3 regions of the Furfurilactobacillus sp. W61-4 genome follow, and region 1 is predicted to be linked to each of the others. Evidence: a T-box and tRNA genes for the amino acid it is inferred to sense, from the RefSeq annotation. Region 1 holds a T-box; the other regions hold tRNA genes.
What was found. A T-box is a leader RNA that pairs with one kind of tRNA and senses whether it is charged. The one in region 1 lies ahead of leuS (leucine--tRNA ligase), so its partner is inferred to be a tRNA-Leu.
Positions count from the first base shown of each region.

Region 2: it encodes a tRNA-Leu, which carries the amino acid that the T-box ahead of leuS (leucine--tRNA ligase) is inferred to sense. The anticodon was not compared.
Region 3: it encodes a tRNA-Leu, which carries the amino acid that the T-box ahead of leuS (leucine--tRNA ligase) is inferred to sense. The anticodon was not compared.

Region 1 is NZ_BAAJNZ010000001.1:632,155-642,449, forward strand. It holds gene pepV (dipeptidase PepV) at 1-193, opposite strand, end outside; gene AC27FN_RS03180 (NAD(P)H-hydrate dehydratase) at 324-1,157, shown strand; gene AC27FN_RS03185 (pseudouridine synthase) at 1,347-2,081, opposite strand; gene AC27FN_RS03190 (putative polysaccharide biosynthesis protein) at 2,117-4,393, opposite strand; gene leuS (leucine--tRNA ligase) at 4,677-7,100, opposite strand; T-box leader at 7,228-7,450, opposite strand; gene AC27FN_RS03200 (phosphatase PAP2 family protein) at 7,712-8,359, shown strand; gene AC27FN_RS03205 (MDR family MFS transporter) at 8,469-9,941, opposite strand; gene metK (methionine adenosyltransferase) at 10,103-10,295, opposite strand, start outside.
Region 2 is NZ_BAAJNZ010000006.1:11,987-22,281, reverse strand. It holds gene rpsN (30S ribosomal protein S14) at 1-221, shown strand, start outside; gene AC27FN_RS08185 (LCP family protein) at 368-1,396, opposite strand; gene AC27FN_RS08180 (pyridoxamine 5'-phosphate oxidase) at 1,732-2,181, shown strand; tRNA gene AC27FN_RS08175 (tRNA-Leu) at 2,240-2,324, opposite strand; gene AC27FN_RS08170 (SprT family protein) at 2,607-3,083, opposite strand; gene AC27FN_RS08165 (hypothetical protein) at 3,402-3,836, opposite strand; gene AC27FN_RS08160 (cation-translocating P-type ATPase) at 3,863-6,544, opposite strand; gene AC27FN_RS08155 (aminoacyltransferase) at 6,911-8,158, shown strand; gene nadE (ammonia-dependent NAD(+) synthetase) at 8,214-9,047, opposite strand; gene AC27FN_RS08145 (nicotinate phosphoribosyltransferase) at 9,066-10,295, opposite strand, start outside.
Region 3 is NZ_BAAJNZ010000001.1:517,999-528,293, reverse strand. It holds gene smc (chromosome segregation protein SMC) at 1-1,100, shown strand, start outside; gene ftsY (signal recognition particle-docking protein FtsY) at 1,147-2,640, shown strand; gene AC27FN_RS02600 (hypothetical protein) at 3,000-3,158, shown strand; tRNA gene AC27FN_RS02595 (tRNA-Leu) at 3,930-4,013, opposite strand; gene AC27FN_RS02590 (PadR family transcriptional regulator) at 4,211-4,561, shown strand; gene AC27FN_RS02585 (DUF1700 domain-containing protein) at 4,551-5,192, shown strand; gene AC27FN_RS02580 (DUF4097 family beta strand repeat-containing protein) at 5,189-6,112, shown strand; gene AC27FN_RS02575 (PspC domain-containing protein) at 6,154-6,450, shown strand; gene AC27FN_RS02570 (CPBP family intramembrane glutamic endopeptidase) at 6,582-7,286, opposite strand; gene AC27FN_RS02565 (hypothetical protein) at 7,273-7,488, opposite strand; gene folB (dihydroneopterin aldolase) at 8,420-8,785, shown strand; gene folK (2-amino-4-hydroxy-6-hydroxymethyldihydropteridine diphosphokinase) at 8,782-9,270, shown strand; gene folE (GTP cyclohydrolase I FolE) at 9,286-9,867, shown strand; gene AC27FN_RS02545 (bifunctional folylpolyglutamate synthase/dihydrofolate synthase) at 9,848-10,295, shown strand, end outside.

The DNA.
Region 1 (10,295 bases):
TATTCTTGGTTCGAAAACCATCACGCTTAGCCAAACTTAAAAATGTTTCTAAAGCGGCTTTTGGTCCCGGCCCAAGTGGTGCGTCATCGGTGGCCTTACTATCATCACGCACACTAGGAATTTCTAACATCGTCTGTAAGTCGGTCATCAAATCTGTTTTACGTTGTGCTACTTCTGCTTGCCAATCTGTCATTTACCCTGCTCCTTTTCTTTTCATCATTATGCCATAGTTTAGCATAAATTAAGTGCTAAACACGGTCATGATGACTGAGAATGCTATACTCGACATAAAGTCGTGATGAAAGAGGTGCTTGACGATGGCAATTCAACCGATTACTGAAGCAATTCTTCGACAAACAATCCGGCCACGACCGGCGGACAGTCACAAGGGAACTTATGGCCGTGTCGTGTTAATTGGTGGCAATGCGCGTTATGGTGGGGCGATCATTATGGCCACGACCGCCGCAATTTATGCTGGGGCCGGCCTAACAACCACGCTCACCGATCCGCTGAATATTACGGCACTGCATGCGCGAATGCCAGAAGCGATGGTCGTTGATTTTCACAAATTAAATTTGCTGCGTGAACTTACCGAAGCTGCTAACAGTGTCGTCATTGGTCCCGGGTTAGGCACAGATGATGCTAGTTTAAAGATTTTACAAGCTGTCTTTGCAACTGTCAGTGCGCAACAGTCGGTAACCATTGATGGATCTGCGATTGACCTAATCGCAAGCCACGATCTACCATTGCCACAAGCAAAAATAATCTTTACCCCTCACGAGATGGAGTGGCAGCGCTTATCAGGTCTGACCATTTCCCAACAAACAGCCGCCAACAACACTCGCTTAGCGCAACAACTCGGTGGCATAATCGTTTTAAAAAAGCATCACACCCAAGTGCTATTTAAAGATCAAACATTTGAAAATCCTGGGGGGACACCAGCGATGGCGACAGGTGGTATGGGGGATACCTTAGCTGGTATGGTTGGTGGCTTCACCGCCCAATTTGCCAATCAATTGAATGCCGTCTTATCAGCTGTGTTTATCCACAGCCAGATTGCAGATGATTTAGCTCACAATGCTTACGTCGTCTTGCCGACCCAAATCAGTGAAGAAATTCCTTGGTATATGAAGCAATATTCTCTCCCCCAAGCTTAAGCTTAGCCAATTTAAATACCGGGCCAACGCTGCTCAATTTCACAGACATCCTGTTATCCACCAGAAAATACAGGACAATGCACTCACATAAAAGCGAACCTCAACTGATGACAATGTCATCAATTGAGGTTCGCTTTTTGGCTCGTTATTAATCGACTTCAGCAGCCACTTTTTTAAAGCCAATTCATCTTATTCTAAATTAGCAGCTCGTTTGGTCGCCGCTAACTCTTCTTCTGTCAACGCCCGATAGTGACCCGGCAATAGGCCGCCAGTCCCAATCGTTAGCGGTCCAAACGCTTCTCGATCTAAGGCAACCACCCGTTGTCCCAAAGACCCCACCATCCGTTTAACTTGGTGATATTTGCCCTCCGCCAAGGTCAGCCGAATCGTGGTCTGATTTAGCGCTAAGTCCTGATCGCCAACGGCTAGCGTAGCAGGTTTCAACTGCGTCCCATCTTTTAAGGTAATTCCCGCAGCAACTTTGGCAACGTCATCAGCCGACAACGTGCCAGTGATCGTGGCTCGATACCGTTTTAAAACGTGATGTTTGGGACTCGTCAAGCGGTGTCCCAACTCGCCATCATTCGTAATTAAGAGCGCCCCGGTCGTGTCCTTGTCTAAGCGCCCCACGGGAAACAAATCATCGCGAAAATCGGCCGCGTTGATTAGATTCATGACTGTCGTTGCCTGACCATCAGTGGTTGCGGTAACGACGCCAATTGGTTTATTCATCAAGTAATACACAAACGGTTGATAAATGACCCGTTCGCCCCCCACGGTGACGACATCACCATTTGGATCAACACTTTGACGCGCCTGAGTGACTAATTGCTCGTTCAATCTGACATGCCCGGCTTTAATCAATTGGCGCGTTTGCCGACGGGTAGCGACGCGCATTTCAGTTAAATATCGATCAATTCGCATTGACGTGGCCATGAAGCCTCCTTTTGGTTGACCAGTTATTTAATGTGCAATCGTTGACGTAAGTTGGCAGCTCGTTCACCTAGCATCGCATCAGCTAAGTGCGATCGCAGCGCTAGATAGACGTAAACGCCACCACCAAGCATCGTCGCCAACAATACTTCAACAAAGGCTAGCGATTTAAATTGGGTATTTAAGACGTGATCTAGGCCCCAGACTGTCAACCGTGCCACGATAAAAGTCGCCAGTGCGTAAACAATAATTTGATTTAAGCGATGCCATAATCCTTCCCAGTCTAAGCTAAAGTGGTGATCTAAATTACGCAAGATCAACCAACAAGAAACCCCAAAACCGATGGCAGTGGCCAGCAATGGTCCAAGTGGTTCCGCCAAGGCAACTAATGGGAACTGAAGCAGCATCTTCACAATTAACCCAATGACCAAGTACCAAATCACCGCTCGGTTTTGATCAACGCCTTGCATAATGGTCGACAATACTGTAAAGAGCCCAAACAGAATGGATAGATAGGCTGAAAACTCTAGCACAATTGAACCCGGCAACGAATAACGGTAGAAGAACGTGTATAGCGGCACCGAGATGGCCGCCATCCCCAATGCAGACGGAATCATGATGAAACTAAACAACTGCAATGTAAAATTGATTTGGTTACTGGTACCACTTTGATCCTTTAACGTATGAGCTTCCGTCAATATTGGAATCGCAGTTGCAGCTAATGCTGAAGCTAAAGAAACCGTAATCATAATGATTTTATTTGCATTGAAGTCAAAAAATGCATACAGCGTGTTTTGCATGCTGTAACTAAGGTTTGAAGTTAAATGCATGATCTTGAAAAATGTCATCTGATCAAACAATTGGTAAATTGCGATGGCACTGGGCACGATCGTAAAAGGAATTGCCTGCCACACAATTTGTTTCAACAACTGGGGGGTCGAAATAATTAGTCCGTCATGTGAGTTGGCAATTTTGGTTCTAAAATAACCTCGATAGCGCCACATTTGATACACTAAAACACCGATTCCGGCAATGGCCCCTAATCCGGCTGCAAACGTAGATTGAACGACAGCCCGTGGCCAATTTTGGGCAGGTGCATGCCCCACTTCCATAATTAAATAAGCCGTCAGTAACATATAAATAATTCGAATCAACTGCTCAATAAATTGCGATACCGCACTAGGTGCCATCATGTGGTAACCCTGAAACATCCCGCGCATCATAGATAAAGTTGGAAAGACAAACACGGCCAACGTCAACGACCGCAATACCGGAATCACGTTGGGGTCGCCTGTCGTCAGTAAGTTAAGCGGGGCAGCGACCCACAAAATCACAGCCGCAATGATGCCCGTAATCAAGGAAAGCATCATCCCTCGTTTGAATAAACGAAAACCAATGCCATATTCGTTGAGCGCATTATAGTGCGCAATCAATTTTGAAATCGCCGCTGGAATCCCCGCCGTAGAAATCATGAGTACGATCGAATAAACGTTGTACCCCTTAGAAAATAAAGCATTGGCTTGGTTATAAAAGCTGCCAAACCAAATCACCCAAGGGATAATGTACAACGCGCCCAAGATCCGCGAGGTGATACTAGCGGCCGTCATCCAGCCGGTACCACGCAAAATCTGTTCCTGGTCAGAGACGGCGCCAGCTTCAAACCCTGGTTTTTCAACAATTGCGGCTAGGTCTTCGTCAGCTTCCACCACGTCTTGATCAACTACTGTCACTGGGGATTGTTCATCAGAAAATGACGCTGCCCGCACCGGTTTAACAACCGGGTCCTTCAGCGACTGGTCAATTGATTTATCGGCCACTTGCCGCTGAGAATCAGCAGATTTTGGCGCTACTTCAGCGGCCTTGCCGGGCCGATTTTGCTCGCCACCTTGCCCAGCCATTGAAGCGCTCACTAATGCCTCAAGCGGAACCGGTCGGTCAGTGGCTGTCGTCGACGTTGCCTCAGCAGGGCTCGCTTGCTCAGTCGTGACAGTCATTGACGAGGCCATCGATATCGCGGCCGATGCATCTTCACCAATTGTTTCGCTAGCCAAACTCACTGATCCACTAGCAGATTCTGCTGCGGGTGAACTTGTGGTGGGCTGGGATTGGTCCGTGACCGGCTGTGCTTCATTATTAGGATTAGTAGCCGTTGATTGTCCCTCATCTTCAGCAGCGGTTGATTGACCAGCTGAGGTTCCTAAATGAAAATGGCCCATCAAACTATTGAGGGTTTTTCGCCGCCGAAATTGTTTACGGGTTGGCAACGGTTGCGCTTCAGTTGATGTTGGATCTTTCTTTGACATAACAATCTCAATTCTAATTAGAGTCAGGTTCCATTGAAGTTATAGTGTACCGCGACTAAGCCAACGATGACACGAAAAAAGTCAGCTTTAGTAAAATCACAATTAGTTACACAGCCTATTTATTATACGAAGTTTCATTGAATGATTTCAACGATAACCGCATGACTAAATCAGTTAGAACTCACAATACGGCTGAATCTATTCTATATTCAAAAACGGACGCAACCACCCAAAAAACAATGGTTACGTCCGCCCCTTAAATGTAGTCGTTCACAAAAATCAATTAATTTGCCACCACATTGACAATCTTACCTGGCACAACAATCGTCTTGCGAACGGTTTTATCGGCCAGTGCCTTCTGCATATGTTCATCCGCTAAGGCCAGCTCGCCTAATTCTTCACGACTGATATCTTTAGCCACTGTCACATGACTCTTCACCTTACCATTCACTTGCAGCACGATTTCTACCGTCCGTTCTACCAATTTGGCTGGATCGTACGTTGGCCACGGCTGATAAGCGATGGTTTCTGATTCATTGAAGTAATGCCACAGCTCTTCAGCAAGATGCGGTACCAATGGTGCTAACAGTTTAATAAAGCCTTCCATGTAAGGTACAGGTAAATCATCCACTTTATGCGCTTCGTTTACAAAGACCATCATCTGGGAAATGGCAGTATTGAAGTGCATACGTTCATAATCCTCAGTGACTTTCTTAACCGTCTCATGATAAACCTTATCAAGCTGGCCATCATTAATCGTCGTGACTCGATCGCGCAGATGATTGTTATCATCAATCATCAAACGCCAGACCCGTTGTAACCACTTGTAGGCACCATTGATGCCATCTTCGCTCCATGGTTTAGATTCCTCCAGTGGTCCCATAAACATTTCATACAACCGCAGCGTATCGGCTCCATATTTGTCGACAATGTCATCTGGGTTAATCACGTTACCCTTGGATTTGGACATCTTCTCATGATTATTTCCGAGAATCATCCCTTGGTTGACTAACTTCTGGAATGGTTCTTTGGTTGGTACCACACCCAAATCATATAACACCTTGTGCCAAAAACGGGCATACAGTAAATGTAAAACCGCATGTTCGGCACCACCAATGTATAAGTCAACTGGCAGCCAATATTTTAGCTTTTCCGGATCAGCCAGTGCCTGTTGATTGTGCGGATCGATATAGCGTAAGAAGTACCAGGACGAGCCAGCCCATTGTGGCATCGTATTCGTATCCCGTTTACCATGACGACCATTTTTGTCCGTCACATTGACCCAATCTTCAATATTTGCTAATGGACTTTCACCAGTTCCCGATGGTTCCAGTTGGTCGGTGTCTGGCAATGTTAATGGTAATTCATCTTCCGGTACTAGCGTCGTTTCCCCGTCATCCCAGTGAATCACAGGAATCGGCTCGCCCCAATATCGCTGGCGACTGAAAATCCAGTCCCGCAAACGGTAATTGATCTTCTTAGCACCCGCTTGATGTTCTGTTAACCAGTCAATCGCCGCATTGATGGCCGTTTGTTTATCTAGCCCATTCAAAAAGTCTGAATTTATATGGACGCCATCGCCTGTATAAGCTGCCTCCGTCACATCGCCACCTTCAATAACTGGCTTAATTGGTAAGGCAAACTTTTTAGCGAAATCAAAGTCACGTGTGTCATGCGCTGGAACAGCCATAATTGCACCGGTCCCGTAAGAAGCCAGCACGTAATCAGCAATCCAGATTGGTAGTCGTTCGCCATTAATCGGGTTAATACCATAGGCACCGGTGAAGACACCCGTTTTATCCTTATTCAAATCCGTCCGTTCCAAATCCGACTTAGAAGCGATCTGCTGGCGATAATCACTGACTGCAGCCTGCTGATCAGCTGTTGTGATTTGGTCAACCAAGTCATGCTCGGGCGCTAAAACAAGATATGACGCACCAAATAAAGTATCCGGACGAGTCGTAAAGACTTCGATTTTTGTTGTGTCGCTTTGATCAGCAACCTCGAAAAATACACTAGCACCTTCTGAACGGCCAATCCAATTACGCTGCTGTTCTTTGATACTTTCGGGCCAATCCAAATCATCTAAATCGTCTAACAAACGATCAGCATACGCCGTAATTTTCAAAACCCACTGTCGCATTGGCACGCGATAGACCGGATAGCCACCGCGCTCTGTTTTGCCATCAACGACCTCTTCATTGGCGACGACGGTTCCACCCATGAAATCAGGCGCCCAGTTCACCATAATCTCGTCTTCATAAGCTAAACCGCGTTTGTAAAGTTGCTCAAAAATCCATTGCGTCCACCGATAATACTCCGGATCAGTCGTATTGATCTCACGGTCCCAGTCATACGAAAATCCCAGGGACTTAACCTGCTTGCGAAAGACATCAATATTCTGATCGGTAAAACTTTTGGGATTGTGGCCGGTTTTTAATGCGTATTGCTCAGCAGGCAAACCAAATGCGTCCCATCCCATTGGATGTAACACATTAAAACCCTGCATCCGCTTTAGGCGACTCATTGCGTCAGTTGCGGTATACCCCTCTGGGTGGCCAACGTGTAGTCCTTGTCCTGATGGATAAGGGAACATATCTAAGGCATAATATTTAGGCTGATCTACGCCATCCTTGGCCTTAAATGTATGGTTTGTTTCCCAGTATTTCTGCCACTTTTTTTCAATACTTCGATGATCGTATGGCATAGTAGCCTCCTTATACGGTTCGTTAACGTTACCCAAAAAGCTAGGAACCAGCGGTGGGGCTCGACTTGCGGATTAAACGCAAAGTCCCTCGACACAAAAAAAGTCCTATTAACTGCCACCAAGCAGTTAATAGGACGGAATTTTCCGCGGTACCACCTATCTTTTGTCAGACTCACACTGTCTGACAACCCTCAAAGTCAATAACGCCGACCTGCGAAAATGCCTACCACCTAGCTTCAGCATTTTTGGTTTTAGCGGTGAGTTCAACGTTGACTTTAAACTGGCTTGCACCATCCGCCAGCTCACTTCATTAAAGCCATCATTTACTAATCCGCACCCGTTAACTGTTTAAAAGAATGGTCTTAGCATAGCAGTTCAAACTAGGAAAAACAAGCGTGTGTTGCTCGAAGAAAAGCTAACGTTTGCCTTGGTGAGTGATTGAGTGCAGCCTTGGACGAGTACTAGTTTAACTTTAGATCAAATGGCCACGATGTTATTCAAAATCAGCCAACCTGTACGTTTCAACTAATCTCAAGGTGTGAGTCATGTTATAATGAACAACACTCACTTCAATCAATCGGCGGTGATTTTCCATTAATCAAACAACTTCAATGCGCTGGCAACGATTCCGCTGGCTGATCATCGGCCTCGGTTCACTGATCTTTTTCATTTTGCTAACCGGACTGCTGCTACGCGTACCACTGTTACATACATTCGATCAAGGGTTGACTCATTTAATTCGCCAACCTGTTACGCCCGAACGAACCTGGTTTTTCCGTAACATCACTCGGTTAGGCAATGTTAAATTTACTCTAGTGGTGATGATCGTTTTTTCACTAGGCCTGTGGTGGCGACAAAAAATGCAAGGGGCCCTCTTCTTTGCAATCAATGTAGGCGTCTTGGCGTTAGTGGTAAACACGCTCATCAAACACCTAGTTGCTCGACCACGACCCTTGATTCTGCATTTAGTGACGGCAGGCGGTTTCAGTTTCCCCAGTGGTCATGCCATGAATGTCACTTTGATGTATGGCTCCCTCATCATCTTATGTAACCTATATGTCGACCGATTTGCATTACGGGCCGTCTTTAATGCATTATTGACCTTACTGATCATCACGATTTGTTTAAGCCGCGTTTATTTGGGGGTTCATTTTCCAAGTGATGTGGTTGCTGGTGCCAGTCTTGCCTTAGCTGAACTCCTGATCTCTCGCTATCTATTCTTTGGCCCGCACAGCGTATCGGCGACGCGACTTAACTGAATGATTATACGAATAAAGCCTCCCCAAATTGGGAAGGCTTTATTTTTTAGGCCAAATCTGACCAGCTCTTTAACCAATAGCATCGCTATCTTAATGTTTAAGCAGGCAATTAAGCTTTCGCATGTTGCGGCCGATCCAACAGATTCAAAGCCCCTGCTAAGACGACCAATATCAGAGCGACAATGAAGACATGACGAACCCCACTGCCCATAATTGATCGTAGCGTTGGTAAAATTTTAGCTGGCAGTTGCTGAGCCGTTTCCGGATTGATCAGCGCGTTCAATTGACTGAGTTTGACTCCCGGATGGGCAGCCACACCATGAGCTAAGCTGGCATTCATCACAATCCCATAAATAGCGAGCATGACTGTCTGAGACAGACTTCGTGCCAGCGTATTAAACGAGGTCGCCATCCCGATGTTAACTGGGTCGACTAAATGCTGACTTGTTACCGTTGTCGTCGTAATACTAATCCCGAAACCGACACCCAATTCGGCCGAGACCACTAGAAAGACCCAAAAGGCGCTTTGAGAAGGCAGTAGAACTAGCGCAACGGCACCGATTAAAACAATCCCAATGCTAATGCCCACAATTCGCTGTGGCGTTAGCTTGGTAATGACCCGACCCGTAATAAACGAGCCTACGATCCACATCACAGAACTAGGTGTCACGGCAAAACCCGCTTCTGCGGCACGTAAACCCAGTAGGCCCTGCGTCCATGTCGGAATATACACGTTAAAACAAATTAAGAAACCGGAAATTAACGCAGCCACCGCATTTTGCACGACAAAAGTCCGCTCACTAAATAGTTGTAAATCAATAATCGGATCCACTGCGCGGCGCTCTTGCCAAATAAACAGGCCCAGGGCCACGATCGCCATCACAAAAACGCCAATAATTAGCCCAACGTTGGCAGTCCCGTCACCGCTCATTTGAAAACCAATCATTAATCCCAACAATGCCACAGATAGCCAAAGACTGCCTAACACATCCAGGGGTGCTTCTGCCGGCTGTTGCTTGGGTTCATGTAAAAAAATCATGATCATCAAAATGGTGACTAAGCCAATCGGAATATTAATAAAAAACACCCAGTGCCAGCTTAATTGATCTACGATAAAACCACCAAGTAACGGTGCGACTACTGAAGCCACACCCCAAGCCGATCCATTTAACCCCATCACCTGTGCCCTTTTTTCGAAGGGATAAATATCTGCAATGATGGTAAAAGAGACCGGCATAATCGTCCCGGCCCCGATCCCTTGTATCGCTCGCCAAAGAATTAAGGTGCCCATCGAATTTGACAGACCGCTCATCATTGAGCCAAACACAAATACGGCTAAACCAAATAAAAAGACTGGCTTTCGACCAATTCGATCCGAAAGTTTGCCATAAATCGGAGTTGCTAACGAATTGGTTAACAAATAGATGGAGAAAACCCAATTCATCAACGTGACGCCATGCAGATCACCAACAATCGTCGGCATTGCTGTCGACACTATCGTTCCTTCCACAGCTGACATGAAGGTGGCTACAAACAAGGCCACCGTGACCAGCGTGACATTAGTCGTCCGTTTCTTCGTCATTCACTTATCCTAACTTTCCATAAAATCATCATTATAATGTCAAAACAACACATCAAGACTCGACATCATCAAGCCGTGAGCCATAAATATTATGCCATAAAAAACATCCCCGAATGCAGGATGCTACGGGGATGAAACAATCACTTAAATAAAAAATTTGTTTATTCAGTTGCGACAGCCACCGCGTCTTTTAATGCGGCAACCTTATCAGTCTTTTCCCATGGCAAATCCAAATCTGGACGACCAAAGTGACCATAAGCCGCCGTTTGCTTGTAAATTGGCCGTTGTAAATCAAGCATTTTGATGATTCCCGCTGGCCGTAAATCAAAGATCTGGCGAATGGCCGTCGTCAAA
Region 2 (10,295 bases), on a different contig from region 1:
TTGCAAAATATGCAGCAAAACGGGCAACTTTAAAAGCGGCAAAAGATTATGCTGGGTTAGCCGCATTGCCTAAAAATGCCTCACCTGTTAGAATTCACCGGCGTGACCAAATCGACGGTCGTCCGCATGCCTACTTACGTCGCTTCGGCCTCTCCCGCCTTAATTTCCGGCAACTTGCTCTGCAAGGTAAGATTCCTGGTGTACGCAAAGCAAGTTGGTAAGTTCACTTTAAGCATACTGAACACCACCAACTCAAGTTATCGATCGAGGCTAATTAACAACCAAAAATGCCACTTTTCTTCTAGACGTTGTTTAGAAGAAAAGTGGCGTTTTTTGGTTGATCAACGGCTCATCTAATTCATTTCAATCATTCATCCGTTTTCGCACTTAAATCAAGACTCGTTCTCAACTCATTCGTTACTCGTTGTTTTTCGCTATGGCCGACAACTTCAAAGGATTGTCCGTTAATCATCTGACCTTGGCCCTGCATATGGTCGCTACTAATATTTTTAGTCGCTGACCGATAATTCTGCGCTAACTTAACTAAATCTGAACTCGTCAAATCGGTTTGTGATTGCGAAGAAATTGAATTCAAAAAGCTCGAATTCAGGACCGTTTGAACGGCAATCGATTTTCGGAATAGGGCCTCCACAACCAACCGTTGGCGGGTTTGGCGCCCATAATCCCCTTGTGGATCATCATAACGCATCCGCGAAAACTTCAACGCCGTTGCCCCGTTCATGTGATAGGTTTGTCCTTTTTCAAAGGTACTCCCCTCATAAGAGAAAGACAGTGGTGACGTCACGGTCACACCACCCACTTCATTGATGGCCTTTTCCAGCCCACCCATGTTCAACATAGCATAGTAATCGATAGGCACATTTAGTAAATTCTGAACGGTTTTAATCGTCGTGCCAACACCACCATAAGCATAAGCCGCATTAATTTTAGCGGGTGATTCATCTGGGTAGCCGGCAATATCAGTCATCGTGTCCCGAGGTAAACTAACCAACAGCATTTTTTTAGTTTGTGGGTTAATCGTCGCAATCATGATGGTATCGGTTCGTCCCTTATAAGAACGTCCCAGAGCCCCTGTGTCAGTTCCTAAAAATAGAATTGAAATCGGTTTTTTGGAATTCAAAACTGCCTTCGTGTCACGCGCTTTGGTGATTCCGGCCGACTTGTATGCCTTACTCGTGGCCGAATTAATATTGTGATAGGCAACTGCACCAAAACCGGCAATCACGAGCAACAAGAGAATAATAATCCCCCAAAACCATCGCCATGGATGCCAACGCCGTGAGCCATGTTGTTTCGGCTGCTTTGGTCCTTGCCGATTTGCACTGCGGCGTTGCATGCGCGAATCCATATTGTTCTCATTTGGCTGGTTATTCATCTCATGATCCCCCATGGTAATTAACGATTTTGTTTTTTAAACTTCAATTTATTGTAAACCATCACGCAAGCTTTCACATCTCTTATTCTAGACTGAAGCTTTTCTTAAAGGTTGCGGTAACCAGCGCCAGCTCGACAAACATCTCAGAGCGAAACCAGCTGGGTGGTGGTGAGCACTAGCGGAGCCTGAGCAGTTGGCGTTCTTTGCCAATTGATCGGGTTGGGCTAGGCGCAGACAACAAGCTGGTGTAGCTCGACAAAAGCTCAACAACTAGCAAAATTTGCCAGCTTTCATTAGAATTGATTCAATTAAACCAGATTGTGAGGAATTTTACGATGTCGAACCCATTAGATCAACTCCAACAAGTTTACCAGACGACAAATACGATCGCTTTAGCCACTTCATTTCAGGATGAAGCCGACGTTAAAGTCATCAACTTTGTGTGGTTTCCGGATGAACCAGCAAAAATGTACTTTTCTTCTGTTCGAGGTAGCCATGCGCTCACTTTATATGCTGACCATGCTAATGCATCATTAACGACAATTCCATTTACTGGAACCCCTAATAATCCGTTTATCCGCGCCCACAACGTGCATATCACTCCATCAAGTAAAACGATGGCCGACTTGCTACCGCGTTATCTTGAACTGATTCCTAATTATCAAAGTGTGTGGGATGCCATTGGTTCGACCTTAGTTGTGTATGAAATTAACTTTCAACAACTGCACGTCGATCCCGGTCTCGGTCAATCAAAATTTGATCTTGATTTTACTACGACAAATTAACCAAGCACCAAAAAAGCAACTTCATCACCTGAAATCAGGAATGAAGCTGCTTTTTTTATGCGGCCACCGAGACTTGAACTCGGATGATCGAAGGGATCACAAGATCCTTAATCTTGCGCGTCTGCCAATTCCGCCATGGCCGCATCAACAAGAAAGAGTTTATCAAATATTCTCATTGAAGGCAACGGTTGATTTTAATTCGCTAGTGGCGACCGATGGTTAGGTTGGCAACGTGGACCGGTGGCAGATGATCCTTTTGCAACATCGTTCACTATCAACCCACTAACCATTTTATCATTACTAGGACCACGCCTCGATTAATCGTAAGCTTCTGACACCCAAGCTTTACACCCGCGTGTAAAGCTGAGTCAGAACACTTCATCCCGTCTGCTGGGATGCCATTCATCAAAATTCAGTGTGCTTGGCTACTTCACGTCGCGAACCAACTCATCTAGATGCAGACGGCCACCGCAATAACCACAAGCATACCGTTCAAGGTTAACCCGTCGACGCCGAATAAATTGACGACCACATTTCTGGCAATGATAATAATACCGCCGCCCAGAGTGCTTAGATTTAACTGATTGCTTTGGCGCCGGTGCGTAACGCAAGCCACCAACTTGCGCTAGCAACTGTTTGAATTCATGACTCCGATGTTGGTAAGGCAATCCTGCCAGTGCGAGATGATAATGGACTAACTCATGACGAATAACACCTATCAGGGTTTCTTGATCAAAATCATTAATCATTCGCGGATTGATATCAATGTGATGATCTGCTAAATGATACCGACCGCCAGTCGACCGTAAACGAGCATTAAAAATGGCCTGATGTTTAAATGGACGACCGAAATCCCGCACAGAAATTTCTTCGACTAACGTTTGCAAGGCTTCGTTTGTCATCTGCTGCTCCTTTCCTTAATAGCCACAGCATCCTTGCCTTGATTAATAGCAAATACGAAAATCTAAATTTCATTAATACGCTAACTCGCTAAAAGTGCGAGAGTGAGACATAACGCCGAATTGAGCGTGAACACTAGCGAAAACGGTAGCATCCTCCGCATTCTGGAAGGTGCTACCGTTATTGCTAGGCACGTCTTCATCATGAAAACGTGGTGTACAAAACCACAAATCGCGACACCTTTATGAGTCATGTCTCAAACTCACCTACTAATCAAAACTGATTAAGATATACGCAACTCGTCCTTATTTTGACGTCGATTATGCTTGTGTTTGCATTAAAGTCTGAACCAATCGAATAATCCGATTCATCGCCTCAGTCTGATCTGTCTCAGCTTGATCGAATTGTGCTTGGTCCACTTGATGACGATCCAAGTTAATACTATCAGTCATGGCCTGACAAGCAGTGACATAGGTCGTATAGGCCGTCACTAGACTCCGATGCTTCCCTAAAAAGCGAGCCGGTGCTTGCAATTGCTGGAGTCGCTCTTGAAGTCCGCGATAGCGCTCCGTTCCATCCTGAAATTCAGCCTTGATATCCGCCAGATTCGCCACGTCAATTTGATCCAGCTGGGCCTGATCAAGTGCTTCACGTAACTTCGTATAATAAGGTTCCAATCCTTGTTGAATCGTTTGCGTTTCTTCGATCACCTGTGAAAGCGTTCGTGCAAATGTCATCATTAAATTCTTTTTCAAAAGTCTTACTCCTGTCATCAATCAAATTAGTGACGGCGCGCCGCCATCCGCTGAAACGATTTTACCACTTCTACGATCAAAATCATGGCAACACCAGCGCTCAAAACAATCAGCCATTGGAAACCAGATAGCGTTGTGACGTGGAATAAACCATTAAAACCAGGAATCGCAATCGTCGCAGCTAAGAGAATGAAAGCTGCCAGGATAGCCCAGTTAAACGCCCGATTTTTAAACAATTGACCGGTGAAGATGGTACCATGAATCGATTTTGAGTTAAAGGCGTGGAACAGTTGGATCAAGCCCAAAGTCGCAAAGGCCATGGTTAGCGCGTCAGCATGCATCTGCGTCGCATTAGCGTGGACGGGGAATGTCAAAGCAAGCCAATAAACCAGTAAGGTCAAGCCACCTTCGAACAGCCCTTGATAGATAATATTGCCAAAGACTCCACCGGATAGAAAGTTTGATGAACGCCCCCGCGGCTTTTGTTGCATAATATTTTTCTCGGCGGGTTCTAGTCCTAAGGCAATCGCTGGAAAAGTATCTGTCACCAGGTTAATCCACAGAATATGCACCGGTGCCAGAATTTGCCACCCCATCATTGTCATCACAAACAAGGTTAATACTTCCCCTAAGTTCGCAGACAACAAGTACTGAATCGCCTTTTGAATATTTGCGAACACTTTCCGGCCTTCGCGAACCGCCACCACAATCGTGGAGAAGTTATCGTCAGCTAGCACCATATCAGAGGCCCCTTTAGAAACCTCAGTCCCGGTGATCCCCATGCCAACGCCAATATCAGCTGCCTTTAACGCTGGCGCATCATTAACCCCATCACCAGTCATAGCAACAACCTTGCCCTTTTGTTGCCAAGCATTGACAATCCTCACTTTATGTTCAGGCGCCACCCGTGCATAGACGGAATATTGTTCCACTTGATTAGAGAACTCAGCATCACTCAGTGCATCAAGCTGTGCGCCCGTGATGACACCAGCCTGATCATTAGCGTCAATGATACCTAACCGAACCGCAATCGCTTTTGCCGTATCCGCATGGTCACCAGTAATCATCAATGGACGAATTCCCGCCGATTTTGCTTCCGCAACGGCCCCAGCAACTTCTGGTCGTTCTGGGTCGATCATCCCGACAAATCCGGCAAAAATCAAATCTTGTTCGACTTGATCGCTGACCATCTCGACCGGAATCGTGCTGACCGGTCGATATGCAAAAGCCAATACCCGCAGCGCTTGGACCGCCAGTTGATGGTTAATCGTCAGCAATTGCTCGCGCAACTGATCGGTCATTGGGCTAATCTCGCCATTGCTTTGAATACGAGTAACCCGTTTCAACAATTCATCAGGGGCCCCTTTTACGGTTACCCACAATTGATCATTAGCCTCATTCATTTGATTAACGGTCGTCATTAATTTACGATCAGAATCAAACGGAATTTCAGCCACCCGGGGGTGGGCCGCCAAAAAGTCTTCGGGATTTACCTGATGATCAATATTGTATTGAACTAACGCGGTTTCAGTTGGATCACCAACCAATTGACCATCGATTGTTTTAGTGTCGTTGTTTAACAAAAGTAAACTAGCTAGCAGGCCCTGGTCGTCGCTACTCGTTGCCCCAGCCGTTTGCTTTGCGTCCAGCACATCGCCATCCACAATTACTTTCTCAACGGTCATTTTATTTTGCGTCAACGTTCCCGTTTTATCGGAAGCAATAATGTCGGTGCTCCCTAAAGTTTCCACTGCTGGCAAACGGCGTACTAGCGCATTTAATTTGGCCATCCTTGTCGTACCCAGTGCTAAGGTGATCGTGACAATGGCTGGTAAACCTTCCGGAATCGCGGCTACCGCCAGTGAAATCGCCGTCAACAACATATTAACCAACGTTTCATTGCCCCGGATCATCCCCACAACAAAGACGATAACCGCCACCACCAAAATTAGCGCGGTTAAAACTTTCCCTAGGTGAGCCAGATTTTCCTGTAACGGTGTCTTACGTTCTTGCGTCCGATCTAGCATGCCGGCGATCCGTCCAACCTGGGTCTGCATTCCGGTGGCAACCACCACCCCAGTGCCTCGCCCATACGTCACATTACTGTTCATAAAGGCCAAATCACTTAAGTCACCTAGACCGGCACTCGGATCCGTAATCGGCGCTAACTGTTTGTCGACGGGGACTGACTCACCGGTTAACGCCGATTCTTCAATTTGAAGCGATGCAACTTCGATTAATCGCAAGTCCGCCGGAACGATATCGCCAGCCTCTAACAAAACGATATCGCCAGGCACCAACTCATCACTTTTAACGGTCATGGTAGTGTCATTTCGCAAGACATGCGCATTAGGCGCCGACATTTCTTGCAGCGCATTAATTGCCTGCTCAGCTTTCGCCTCCTGAAAGACGCCGAAAACCGCATTGAGAATCACCACCAATAAAATGATGATTGCGTCAACACCCTCACCGGTGAAAGCAGCAATAATTGCAGCCGCGATCAAGACAATAATCATGAGGTCTTTAAATTGCGCAATAAATTTCTCTAGCAAGCTGGTTTGCCGTTTACCGGTTAACGCATTCACGCCATACTGCTGTTGACGTGTTTGCACCGCCTGGTCATTTAAGCCCTTCGGTTGACTCTCGACTTGCTTTAATGCCTGCTCGGTCGTCCATTGAGCAGCCTGTGGTAATTTATTTTGACTCATCTAATGCTTCCCTTCCGCACGTCCGTGAGACCAAAAAAGACTCATGAACGCACACCTAAAAGTGTCGATCATGAGTCTCACTATTTAAGACAAAACCAGAACATGTCTTGCTGGTGGCGTTGTCACACTCTGTCAGACTGCTATCATGGATCATCAAGCGACCAGTAGTCGACTAAAGCATTAGTTACTCCCTCATTTATCTGGAGTAAGTATACCGAGTTACCATCCTAAACGCAAGTGGGCTGACTTTAAGGCACAACGTTTAAGAAAGTTATTAAGGCACGTGGCTGACTCATGGACTACACAAGCCCTATGCTATAATGACACCCGGTAAGATAAGAGATTAATCAAGGGAGCCTGGCTTTCATGGAATTTGGAGAACTTAACGAAGCAGAATTTATGACATTTGAACAACGCCATCCGCAGGGGACATATTTACAAACGAGTTGGCAAAAACAAGTTCTGTCACAGCGGGGCCGTTCAACTGCCTTTGTGGGTGTTTATGACGATCAGCATCAAGTCGTTGCTGCCGCTTTGGTCAGTTGGCAAAAGCTTCGCATCGGACAGCTATTTGAAATCGAAGGTGGCCCGCTAATGGATTACCGTAATCAAGTTGTTGTCAAAACCTTTACTGATGGCCTACAACGTTTTGCCCATCAGCGTCATGGTCTGATGATTCGCTTCATTCCTAATTTACATCGAAGACAATTCAATGGTGACGGCCAAGTGGTTAACCTTAGCAACGAAGACGTGATTGAATCAATGCAACGACTCGGTTTCACCTATCAACCGATGATTGCCGGATTCTCGACAACTTTAGTTGGTTACGAATTCGCTAAAGATTTAACGGGTCTCACGGCTACATCGTTGGTAAAAAGTTATGAAAAAGATGCCCAATACGGGGTGAAAAAGACACAACAGTTCGGAATTCAATTGCGCGAACTCACCTATGATCAACTCCCACAATTCAAAAAATACACACAAGCTACCGCTGACCGCTTGCACTTTCACGATAAGTCACTGGATTATTATCAACGAACGTTTAAAGCTTATGGCGATCGTGTCAAATTTATCTTCGCAGAGCTCAATTTTGAAACGTACATTGCCAATCAAACGGTTAAGCTCACCGAACTCAAGGAAAAAATTCGCGCCTTGAATGACCAATTGACGCAAAAGCCCAATAATCGACACGTTAAGGCGCAGCTTAATGAGTTTTCTGATCAAGCCCATCAACATGAAAAACGGATTACTGAAGCGCAACAATTGACTGACCAATATGGGCAGATAGCCGTTCTTTCTGGGGCAATGTTCTTTATTCAACCGCAAGAATTGACCTATATGTTTAGCTTCACTAATGAAACATTCAAACAATTCTATGCGCCTTATTTAATCCAAGATCATATGATGCACCTTGCAATCGCCCAACATATCCCGCGCTACAACTTTTTCGGTGTCGCCGGTTTGTTTGATGGGTCAGATGGGGTCCTCGCCTTTAAGCAATCCTTTGGTGGTCTAACGGAAGAACGCTTAGGTACTTTCACGAAGCCTGTGCGCCCGGTTGTCTACCACCTTTATGAAGCCTTGAAAAAGATCACCGGCCGCAATGAGGCCTAGTTTTAATTTGATCCACATAAAAAACGCCATCTAAGGATGACGTTTTTTATGTGGATCAAATTCGCTTCCAGAAGTTATCAAAAATCGTGATCGGCATATGCCGCTTGTGCGCCGTTCTTTGATACCAGGATTCAATCTTCTCTGCTGCCGCCGGATCGATTGTTTGGCCCTCTAGATAATTGTCAATATCTTCATAGGTGACCCCTAAAGCGACTTCATCAGGCAACGCTGGTCGTTTATCTTCCAAATCAGCCGTTGGTGTTTTCAGGTACAAATGTTCAGGCGCACCTAATACTTTCAGCATCGCTTTACCTTGCCGTTTGTCTAAGCGATATAACGGATCGATATCTGTCCCACCATCACCATATTTCGTATAAAAACCAGTAACGGCTTCAGCAGCATGATCAGTGCCAACTACTGCCCCATGTAACTCACCAGCGATCGTATACTGAGCCACCATCCGTTCGCGCGCTTTGATATTACCCTTATTGAAGTCAGAGACGGCCAAGTCATTAGCTTCCACCGCTGCCACCCCTGCATCCACTGCTGGCCGAACGTCCACTCGGAAAACCCGGTCAGCCTGCATAAAACTAATGGCGTCCATCGCATCACTTTCGTCAACCTGTTCGCCATATGGTAACCGGACGGCAACAAACTGATAGGCCTGATCCCCAGTCTCAGTCCGTAATTCAGCAATCGCCATTTGTGATAATTTCCCGGCCAGCGTTGAATCTTGACCACCAGAAATGCCTAAAATCAAGGTCTTCAAAAACGTATGCTTTGTTAAGTAAGCTTTTAAAAAATCAACGCTTTTTCTAATTTCCGTTTCCGCATTAAAATCAGCGCTAACGCCTAGCGCTTTGATAATGGCCGCTTGTTGTGATCTCATCATTATGCCTCCAATGCCTTAATTATCAAACTTTAAGGAGCTCACATAATCGTGCACTTCTTCAATGATATGTTGTTTGTGATCCCATAGTTTTTGTGATAAATCGACCGGATAAATTTGTGGATTTAAATCACGTTTGTATTCATCCCACAACGAGGCCAATTGTTCAGCGGCAAAAGCTTTTGTCTCCGCCAACTCAGGGATTTCATAGACTTGTTGTCCCTGATCAAAAATATCAACCAAGATCGGTCGCGCATTAAAATCAGTCACATCTTTATTGATGTAAGTATAGCTAGGATGAAACATATGCAATTTGTCAGCTTGGTCTGGGCGCTCGTCAGTTAGCGCTACATAGTCACCTTCTGACTTACCATCAGCGCGTTTGGTAATCCGCCAGACTTGCTTTTTCCCGGGAGTGGTCACCTTTTCAGCGTTACTTGATAACTTGATGGTGTCCACCATTTTACCCCGTTCATTTTCAACGGAAACCAATTTGTACACCGCACCCAAGGCCGGTTGATCGAAGGCAGTGATCAACTTTGTGCCGACTCCCCAGACATCGATTTTAGCGCCTTGCATCTTAAGGTTAGTAATTGTCTTCTCATCAAGGTCGTTGGAAGCATAAATCTTTGCATCCGGGAAGCCAGCTTCATCCAATTGTTCGCGAACGCGCTTTGAAATATACGCCATATCCCCTGAATCAATACGCACACCCAAAAAGTTGATTTGATCGCCCATTTCGCGAGCAACTCGAATCGCATTAGGCACACCAGATCGTAACGTGTCATAGGTATCAACTAAGAAAACACAGTCCTTATGGGAACGTGCATAAGCCATAAAGGCATCGTAATCATTACGATATGTTTGTACTAAGCTATGAGCGTGTGTACCGCTCACTGGAATACCAAAAATTTTACCAGCACGCATATTACTCGTGGCATCAAAACCACCGATGTACGCTGCCCGGGTACCCCAAATAGCAGCATCCAACTCTTGCGCGCGTCGGGTGCCAAATTCCAAGATACCATCATGACCGGCAGCGGATCGAATACGAGCCGCTTTCGTCGCAATCAGTGTCTGATAATTAACAATATTGAGCAATGCCGTTTCGACCAACTGACAATCGACTAACGTGCCCTCAACTTGAACAAGCGGTTCATTATTGAAAACAAGGTCACCTTCACGAGCTGCTCGAATCGTGCCGGTGAATTTAAAGTCGCGTAAATAAGCTAAGAACGTTGGCGAGTA
Region 3 (10,295 bases), 110 kb from region 1:
CGGCTGCTCAGGCCGAATTAGCTGCTAAGCAACGCGACCAAAAACGGGTGCAGGCCCAAATTAAAGAGTGGCAGCGGCAAGCAGCAGACCTAAGCAACCAGGTCGTGGCATTAACAGATGACCATCAAGCAGCTGGTGCAGATTCGCAAACCACGAGCCATCAGTTGAAACAAGCAGAAGCGAAACGAGACACGACCGAGCAAAAAATTCAGCGAGTTAGCGACGAGTTGACGGGTTTAGCTGAGATATTGGTTCAGTCAGAAGCAGATTTAACGCGTCGGCAGGAGCTTCAACGGGCTGCTTTGAGTGAAATGAACGATTTCAGTGCGCGGCAATCACGATTAGCAACTTTGCTAGATAACGATCTGACGCAATTGAGTGAAACGTATGGGTTGAGTTTTGAAGCCGCTGCTGAGGCATTGGCTGATTTGCCAATTGACGCGATTAAAAAACAATTGAAATTGCTAAAACGAGGTCTCGACGAGATCGGGGATGTTAACATTGGGGCAATCGATGAATACCAGCGCGTTTCCGATCGCTACGATTTTTTAGCCCGCCAACAGTCCGACTTGGTCACAAGTCGTCAACAATTGGAGACGACCATGGCGGAAATGGATGAAGAGGTACAAACGCGTTTTAAAGCAGCTTTTGATGAAGTGGCCGCGGCTTTTAGCGAAATCTTCGTCAAAATGTTTGGCGGCGGTCAAGCTCGATTGCAACTAACCGATCCCGAAAATCTGCTGACGACAGGGATCGACATTATGGCACAACCACCTGGCAAAAAATTCCAAAGAATGAGTCTGTTATCTGGTGGTGAACGCGCACTTACGGCGATCACGTTATTGTTTGCCACCTTAGTCGTGCGTCCAGTCCCATTTGCGATTTTAGATGAGACAGAGGCAGCCTTAGACGAAGCCAATGTTAGCCGATTTGCCCATTATCTAAGAGATTTCGGTGGTGAAACGCAATTTATCGTGATCACGCATCGTAAGGGGACCATGGTGAATGCTAATCTGCTTTATGGGGTGACCATGCAGGAATCTGGGGTCTCAAAGATGGTGTCAGTTTCATTGGATGACTTGGCTGATGATGCGTCGTAATGAATTAATTAAAATGCTAAAATAATCGGGAAAAGTAGGTGATTTGATGGGCTTATTTGATATTTTCAGAAGACGTAAAAATGATGAAAGCGCGGCCGACGCAGCTTCAAAATCGACAAGCGAGCCGTCCAGTACGGTCGCATCGGCAAGCGCTGAGTCGGCCCAATCGCTTGAGTCGACAGTATCCGATCAGCAAATTGAACCAGATTCAAATAGTGGTGCAACAGCGAATATTGCTGGAAGTGAGTCGAATTCAGAAGCTGCGACCGAATTAAGTTCGTCAGTAGTGAACACTAGCAGTCAGTCCGCTGAAGTATCAGTGTTATCAGCGACGGAAATGGTGCAAGAGGAAGCTGTCAGCACGCCCCCTTCCTTGACCGCGCGGCAGTCCGTTGCTGATTCATTGTCTGCAGCTGCCAAAGTCATTCAGTCCCAGGCTGATGTGGCAGTCGCCGATCAATCGGGTGACGCTGAATCTACAGTTAAGGCCACGGTTGAGACGAGTGATAGTTCGGTAGAAACGGTTTCAACAGCAGTCGCTGAGAATGAGCGTCAGGCAAATGACGAAGATGGTAGTCATGAAGGATCAACTGACAGCCAGTCAACTGATGCCGAACTTTATGATAAGGGATTGGCCAAATCGCGGCGGACTTTTGGTGACCGGTTAAACGCCTTTTTAGCGAACTTTCGAAGCGTTGACGAGGACTTCTTTGAAGACTTGGAGGAGACCCTCATTGGCGCGGACGTAGGCTTTAATACGGCAGTGACGATTACGGATCAGCTACGTGATGAAGTCCGCTTGAAGAATGCCAAGAAGCAATCAGATGTCGAAAACGTCATTATCGAAAAATTGGTTAATTTGTATGATGCAGAGGGAAATGGTGAGGATAATTCGGTTAACTTTGCCAAAAATGGTCCAACAGTCATTTTCTTTGTCGGTGTCAATGGAGTGGGGAAAACCACAACCGTTGGTAAAATGGCGAATATGTATAAGCTACAGGGCAAAAAGGTTTTGTTAGCCGCTGCAGATACTTTTAGAGCGGGTGCGATTGAACAACTGCAAGTTTGGGGGCAACGCGACGATGTGCCGGTGGTTGCCCTGCCTGAAAAGAGTGATCCGGCAGCAGTTGTTTATGATGCCGTTCAGCGGGCTAAACGAGATAATGTGGACATCTTGATGGTTGATACAGCCGGACGTTTGCAAAATAAGGTTAATTTGATGAACGAATTGGCCAAAATGAAACGTGTGTTGAGCCGGGAGATTCCTGACGCCCCTCATGAAGTCCTGTTAGTCTTAGATGCGACTACTGGTCAGAACGCTTTGAATCAGGCCAAAACTTTCGGTGATGCCACTGATGTGACGGGGATCGTGTTGACGAAATTGGACGGTACCGCTAAAGGTGGTATTGTTCTGGCGATTCGCAATGAATTACATTTACCCGTTAAATTCGTGGGCTTAGGTGAGCAAGTGAATGATTTGCGGCCCTTTGATCCAAGTGAATTTGTTTACGGCTTATTTAAAGATCTCATTACTAACTAAATTGGGTGAGCAAAACGGTCCCGGCTGGTAAAGTCAGGACCGTTTTTTCTACAAGAGGCGAGAGAGATTCCGGTTAGCCACGAAGATATGCAAGAATATTCCGCTGATAGGGCATAAATTCAGGGGTGATGCCTTTATGTCTTCTTCTAGCTCAGCGATTGTTGTCAGGAACTTTTCAAATGGCATTGTTTTAAGCGGCGGGCCGCTGAAGATGTAAATGAGCTCTCGGTCAAATGAATCTCAAAGAAATCCGGTAAAGACGAAGTGCTGTCTGTCACAACGCGGCAGTAAAATAACCATAACGGGAGTAAACTGTAGTGAAGATGGTCGGTATTTGATTTTGAAAGGGGATGTCTCGAATGATTGACTACAGTAAAGTAGATCCTAACTTTGATCGATTTATTATGCATGCGAAAGATGTAGCTGTTACTCACCCCAATGTTTCAAAAGAGGCTCGTCAAAAACAGGTCGAAACCCTAGCGAGACTGGAAAAAGAAGATAAAGAGAAATCTAAATGAAATACAATCTTATTTAAGCGATGACTGCAACAAGTCACCGCTTTTTCTTGAATGCAGGCCGAATAAAGAACAACTGAGACGTTTTCCAAGACCCTAAATGCGAGAACGGAGCCAAAGATTATGTCAGAAGAAACAACAGAAAACACTGAGGTAGAAACTCTTGAAACGCCGGTAGTTGATTCTGATCGGGCGGTTGCGCAAGGAAACTGCCGATAAGAAGAAGTGGTAGCTTGCCGAAATGCGCAACAATTGTGTTAGCCAACGTTGATCTGTAATTGTCATTGTGTACGTCTCACTTGATGTGGGCATCATACGAACAAACGTTCCGGAATAGCAAGACAAAAAAGTACCAGTTCCTGACATCAGAGTAATAGGGAACAGGTACTTTTTCTATTTTAATTCGTTCTTCTTAACGGATTTACCGGTGAAGTTCACCATTCCAGAGTTCTTCATTGATATGTCGATAAAATGCTTCGGTGGCGGGAATTCTAGGAATAACTACGCCTTTCATCGACTTTTGAACCGAATCAGCAGTTCTGGTATTTATTACATTAAATTTCGTGCGTTTATTTTTCATATTATTTCTATATATAATTAACCCGCCCAAGTTGCGAACAAAAGTTGAGATAAGTTTAAGGTGGGCGTTCCGATATCGAAACGCACTCAATTTGATGAATCTCTATGAAATTTTGAACAAATAAAAAATGCGTATAAACGCTGGTGTATCAACGTTTATACGCATTTTTACAAGGCTTTAAAAACCCATTCGATTGCCCCTGGCTGGGTTCGAACCAGTACTCACCGAGGTGAACAGCGACCTGAACGCTGCGCGTCTGCCAATTCCGCCACAGGGGCATGAAACAATTGAGAACTCTCAACAAAGTAATAGTTTACACGACCGGCTCGAACACGGCAAGCGCTGCCATGAATTTCGTTTAATTATTTTTGAATTCATATTGTGTTGACTTTTATATTATACTCCGTATAATATAGTCATATTCAAAGTTGGCTAGTCAGGCCTAACTAAATTAAAGTAATGAGGAGGCGGTGGCATGAGTATTCAAGTTAGCAGTGAGTTACTTGATGGCATGGTGCTAGCGTTGCTAGATCGTGAAGATCTATATGGATATGCACTCACGCAGCAAATTCAGGTCTCGATTTCTGTTTCAGAGTCAACAATGTATCCCGTCTTACGGCGCCTAAAAAAAGAGGCTTGGTTGACCACGTATGATCAGCCCTTTCAGGGACGTAACCGACGATATTATCAGATTACTGATGCGGGTAAAATTCGACTGGGCGAAATCTTACACGAATGGACGGCTTACAAGGTTAGTTTAGATCGGATTTTTAATCCGTTGGCAACGCCGTCGACAGATGAACGGGGGGATATTGATGACAAATGAAACATATTTAATTGAACTGCAGCGGCGCCTACACGGATTGACCGAGGAAGAACGCGCTGATGTCTTAGATTTTTATACGGAATATATTGAAGATGCTAATTTAACGGATGGTGACGAAATCATCGCTAAGCTTGGTACGCCAAAACAATTGGCGCGTAAGGTGTTAGCAGATTATTCAATTAAAGAAAATGAGACTGCAGAACAAAAAGGTGAGCGGCGTAGTCCTCGGTCAAATGCGACAATGGTCTGGTTGATCATTTTGGCAGTATTATCAACGCCGGTCACGATTCCGGCGGCGATCGGCATCATCTTAATTCTCTTGCTGGTTATATTTATGGCAATTTTGGCGGTTGGGCTGGCAGTTGTTTTGGCAATCACTTTATTAGCGGCTGGTCTGATGGTGGCTGGGGTATCACTTTACACTGGTTTTTGGCTGTTGGGCAGTCACGTCTTTATTGGGATCGCCTATATTGGCATTGGCTTAACTGGACTCGGTGGCGCTTTAGTCCTGATGCCATTGTTCTATTATATTGTGCGCTGGCTCATTCAGATGATTGCAAACTTCATTCAGTTTGCCTATCGCAAGTTTAATAATCGTCGACAACAACCGCGAGGGGGGCAATCCGCATGAAACGAACGTTAAAAATTGGTTTAGTTATTTTAGTGACTGGTTTAGTCTTAATGGCAATTGGAGCCATGACGCACAGCTTTAAAAGCGTGACCTTTAACGATCAACATCAACCAGAGCTAGTGCACGTGAAGACGTTTGATCGAAAGGTGAAATCATTCAAGGTGCTTGATGTCAATTTAAAAAGCAACCAGCTCCGGATCAAGGAAGGCGATAGTTATCGAGTGCAGGTTCGCAGTAATGCCAAGGCGATGCCACGGGTTACAGTTAAAAATCAACGCTTGGTCATCGAACAAACTAAGCATGATAACTCGACTTCTGGTTGGCATTTTGGGTCCGATGGCAATGACATGATTGGTTATAGTTTTAGTGGCGGACGCAGCCAACTGCCGGATCGAACGGTGGTTGTCACGGTCCCACGAGGCACAAAATTGGATCAAATTAAATTAGTCAACCGAGACGGGGACCTGCGGTTGACGGATATTCAAACAAATAAACTGACAATTCGCACGGATAGTAACGTTAGCTTGGAGCACGCCACGGTTGGTGAAGGCATGCGACTAAGTACTGGCGATGGCAATATTTACTTGCAGCAGATGAATCTCACAAATCCGCAGCTGACAACTGACGATGGTGACGTTGCTTTGAAAGACGTTTGGTTAAATCAAGCGACGGTTCAACTGACGGATGGGGACTTTCGGATGCGTAATGGCGGAATCACCGGGATTGTAAACGTTAATAATCAGGATGGTGATAATACGGTTGTCGGTGCAGATCGTGGTAAAGGCTATATTTTACATGGTGCTGATAATAATCGTTTGTTCGATCAGCATCGTGAAGACGGTGGCTTGTTACAGCAAAACGAAACCAATAATGATCGCCTGCAATTAACTACCAATGATGGCGATAATTCCGTACAATGATGTTGAACGTTGTTGATTTATGCTAGTTGGGAGGTATAACGATGAAAAAACATTTAACTAAATCTAATGATCGTGTTTTAGCGGGCGTTTTTGGCGGAATTGCCGAATACTTTGGTTGGGACGTGGCGCTAACAAGGGTCATTGGTAGTATTTTGATACTTTGGTCAGTTGGAACCGGTTTGATTGCCTATGCGATTGCAGCATTAGTGATGCCTGAGCCGGATGGCACACATTTTTCAGCGACTGACCGGTTTAATTCCCAAGCTGACACACATCATGAAGACACTTTTGATGGCGAATTCACTGATCCAGATCGACCTCATCATGATGATAAGTAACCAAGTCTAAAAAGTACGTGGTGCCATTAACCTGAAAGTGACAAAAATGAGGCCGTCTCCCGTGATTGCGGAAGACGACCTCATTTTTTATCGAACGATGTAAATGCTGGTAGTTAATTTAGTAAGTGCGTCTAATGTAAGATCGTAACTAGTAGCTGGGTCATCGCCAAACTATTAATCAGAAAATGGACTAAGATTGAATTAAACTGTTTTCCGGTCCATAGATACGTCGCCGCCAAAACAGCGCCCATTAAACAATAAACAAGAAAACTAATTGGGTTGGATGAAAGATGACCGGTAGAAAAAATGAGGCCAGAAAGGATAATTTTCAACCAAGTTTGCGATGGTTTAAAAAAGATATTTGTGATCACGCCACGAAAAACAAGTTCTTCCAAAAATGGCGTTAAAAAAATGGCTGAAAAAACGAACGCGACTAGTGCAACAGGGCTGGTCTTCATAATTTGACTAATGGCATCATTATTCGCCGTTGATTGTTGATGGTATAGCACCTGTTGAAGGCGAAGCAACAGTGATTCACCTAAGACGATGACTAGATAAGCGAGGATGGCAATTCCTAAATCGCGCCATTTAAAATCATGGAACAAGCGCTGACCTGACCAATAACGAAAACGACGATAAGCGATACAGATCGCTAGTCCGAAAGCCGCCCAATAGCTTAAGGTCAACAGATAGCCACTGAAATTAGCGTAGGAGGCATGCTTAGCCATTCCCAGTAGCGCTGGTGGTAGTTGGACCATGACCCACAGCGCAATTACTTCGAGGATTCTAGACCAGCGGGAGTGGTTAGTTGGTTTCTCGGAATTAAAGTTGGTCATGAGGTTCCTCCTTGTCAGTTTGCTGCCCACGCAATTGCCACACTTTAATGACCGTGATTAAGATTGTGGTGATAATAAAGGCTCCAATCCACAACAAGAACAAGGCGACACCGGTCAGGTGTTGAACTTCGGTTATCCAAACGACGCTGCCAAAGATGAGCACCGCGATTAAAATAATAATGAGTGAACTTTGCTGTCGCATAATGGACCTCCTAAAAAGTACGTTCATTGTAGCATAGTCTTGTCTAACACCGACTTTTAAAAATAATTGGCTTAGGTCATGGAAATTAGACCAATAATAAAAGCCCCAGCGTTCACTGGGGCAGCAAGGCTAACATGGCGCTAGTCGAAATGAGTTGCATTGGCCTGAGCTCTGCCCCACAGGCGGAGTAGGATGAACCGTTGCGCGGCAGAAAATAGTGACTAAGCAAAGGCGTGGTTTAGATTTTGCACGACGGCTCACTAAACTTCGGCGTCCTTGCCAACCTTGCGTGCTTTTAGTGTAGCGAGAAAGACTTGTCTGCGGCAACAAATGTGCCTAAACGACAGCTTTACCGATCTTTAAAAGAATCAATTGGATTAGGTTACTGGCTCGATTGAGCAAAAAAATCGCCGCTTTGCGCGACGATTAGAAGGGTGACCGTCCAAGTCATGCACCTTGACGCACATCCTTGGACCATGGTTGGCGAATCATCTGACGGCCATTGAGGGGGCCAATTTTGATGGTTGTCATAGACACAAGTGTTTGTAAAACAAGCAATGTGTGAAAGTTGAAACCCTGTGCCATAAGTGGCAGGGATGAACTTGATATCCGCAAAGGGATATCAAAAAACGACAACAGCCAAGACCACGGGGTCTCAAAATTGACGGCACCTTGCACAGCGGTTACCACCTATCCGATAGTGATCGTCGCAGTTTGGCAGCTGACCCTTCCAGTGATTTTATTATAGTCATCCGGTTGGCAAAGCAGTTATTAAACGTGCTTCAAACGTATTAACTGCACTAGCTGCTGTCACTGTTGTTGGACGGTTACCTTACAAACTTCCGAATTGACTCAAAAAGTGATTGAACCCGCATTTAAATAACGGCTGTGCTAAGATAAAACAAGACATTTGAGAAAAGAGCGTGACAAGATGGGCATGATTCGCATTAATAATATGAGCTTCCACACATATAATGGTGTATATCCTGAAGAAAAAAAACTTGGTCAGCGACTAGAAGTCGATGTTGCATTGGCATACCCAATTGAGACCAAGGTACATGACGATGATATTACAACGACCATTCACTATGGCCATGTCTACCAAGACATAGAAGATTACGTATTAAATCATCCGTTTAATTTGATTGAATCACTCGCTAATCATTTATTGACGATGCTACAAACTAAATATCCCCAGGCGACGGGGGTCCAGTTACGAGTTCGCAAGTATGCTGTACCGATCGCGGGCATCTTTGATAACGTTGAAATTGAGGTGTCGGGAGGCGATTTAACATGACCACTGCTTACTTAAGCTTAGGATCTAATTTGGGCAACCGCCGTGGCCATTTGTTGGCCGCCATCGCACAATTACGGGCCTCACGAGCGATCGACAACATCCGGGTGGCACATTTTTATGAAACGCAGCCAGTGGGTGGCGTCATTCAAGACAACTTTTTGAACACTGCCGTTGCCGTGGAGACTGAATTAAGTGCTGACCAATTGTTGGCTAGTTTACATCGTTTGGAATACGCCGAACATCGCCGACGATTCGTACATTGGGGGCCGCGTACCCTTGATATTGATATCATTTTTTTTGGCGACGAACATATGCATACGAACACCTTAACGATTCCGCACCCAGAGGCACCTAACCGCAAGTTCGTGCTTGTGCCATTATTAGAAATTAGTGGTCCTGATCGACAAATTCAACGGCAACTTGTCGATTGGTTAGCAGAGACCAATGATCAGACGGAAATTATTAAACTAGGCAGTGATGCCTGAATGGAGCATGATGGAATGACAGATGAACAAATGGCAACCGTGGCGGATGCTATCAAAACGATTCTGGAAGCGGTGGGAGAAGACGCTGATCGACCAGGATTACAGGAAACGCCCAAGCGGGTTGCTAAGGCATACAATGAAATGTTTTCTTCACTGACAGAACCGACGTTTACGGATTACAAATTATTTCATGAAGCAGATAATGCGGATATGGTCGTCGTGGGGCAAATTCCTTTTTATTCGATGTGTGAGCATCATTTATTACCGTTTTTTGGGCGTATTAGCGTTGCATACATTCCTACGGATGGGACGATCATCGGGTTGAGCAAGATTCCTCGGCTAATCGATTTTGTCACCCACCGACCGACCGTTCAGGAAAATGTAACTAATGCAATTGCCACAGAATTAACGCGGATTCTCAATCCGGCTGGCGTGGCGGTGAGTGTGGCAGCTCGACACATGTGTATGGAAATGCGTGGTATTAACAAGACCGGTTCCGTCACCCAAACGGCCAAATACTTAGGCGCGTTTGCCAGCGACCAAACTTTAAAACAGGAATTTTTAATGAGGGCCGAACATGGCAACCTTAACCTATGAGCAACTGATCAAACAATTAAATCAGGCTATGTTAGCTGGGGAGGCTAACCGGGTTCCTTTGTTACGTCGAGTCTTGGCACAGGCTGGGCATCCGGATCAACAGGCACCACGAATTCATGTCGTTGGGACCAACGGCAAAGGCTCAACAGTGGCACTGCTAGCCCGAACCATTCAGGCTGGTGGCTATCGCGTGGCAGTCTTTGCTAGCCCAGCCATCCTTGATCAACGTGAACAATTGACAATCAATGGGGAAATGATTGAAAAAACGGTATTTGTTCGCTGTTATGAACAATTGTTACCGGCGGTTGAAGCAGTGGTCGGTTCGGCAGATCGGCTAACTATCTTTGAATGGCTATTTTTAATTGCGATGCAGTGGTTTGCTAATCAACACGTCGATTTGATGATTATCGAAGCCGGATTGGGTGGTC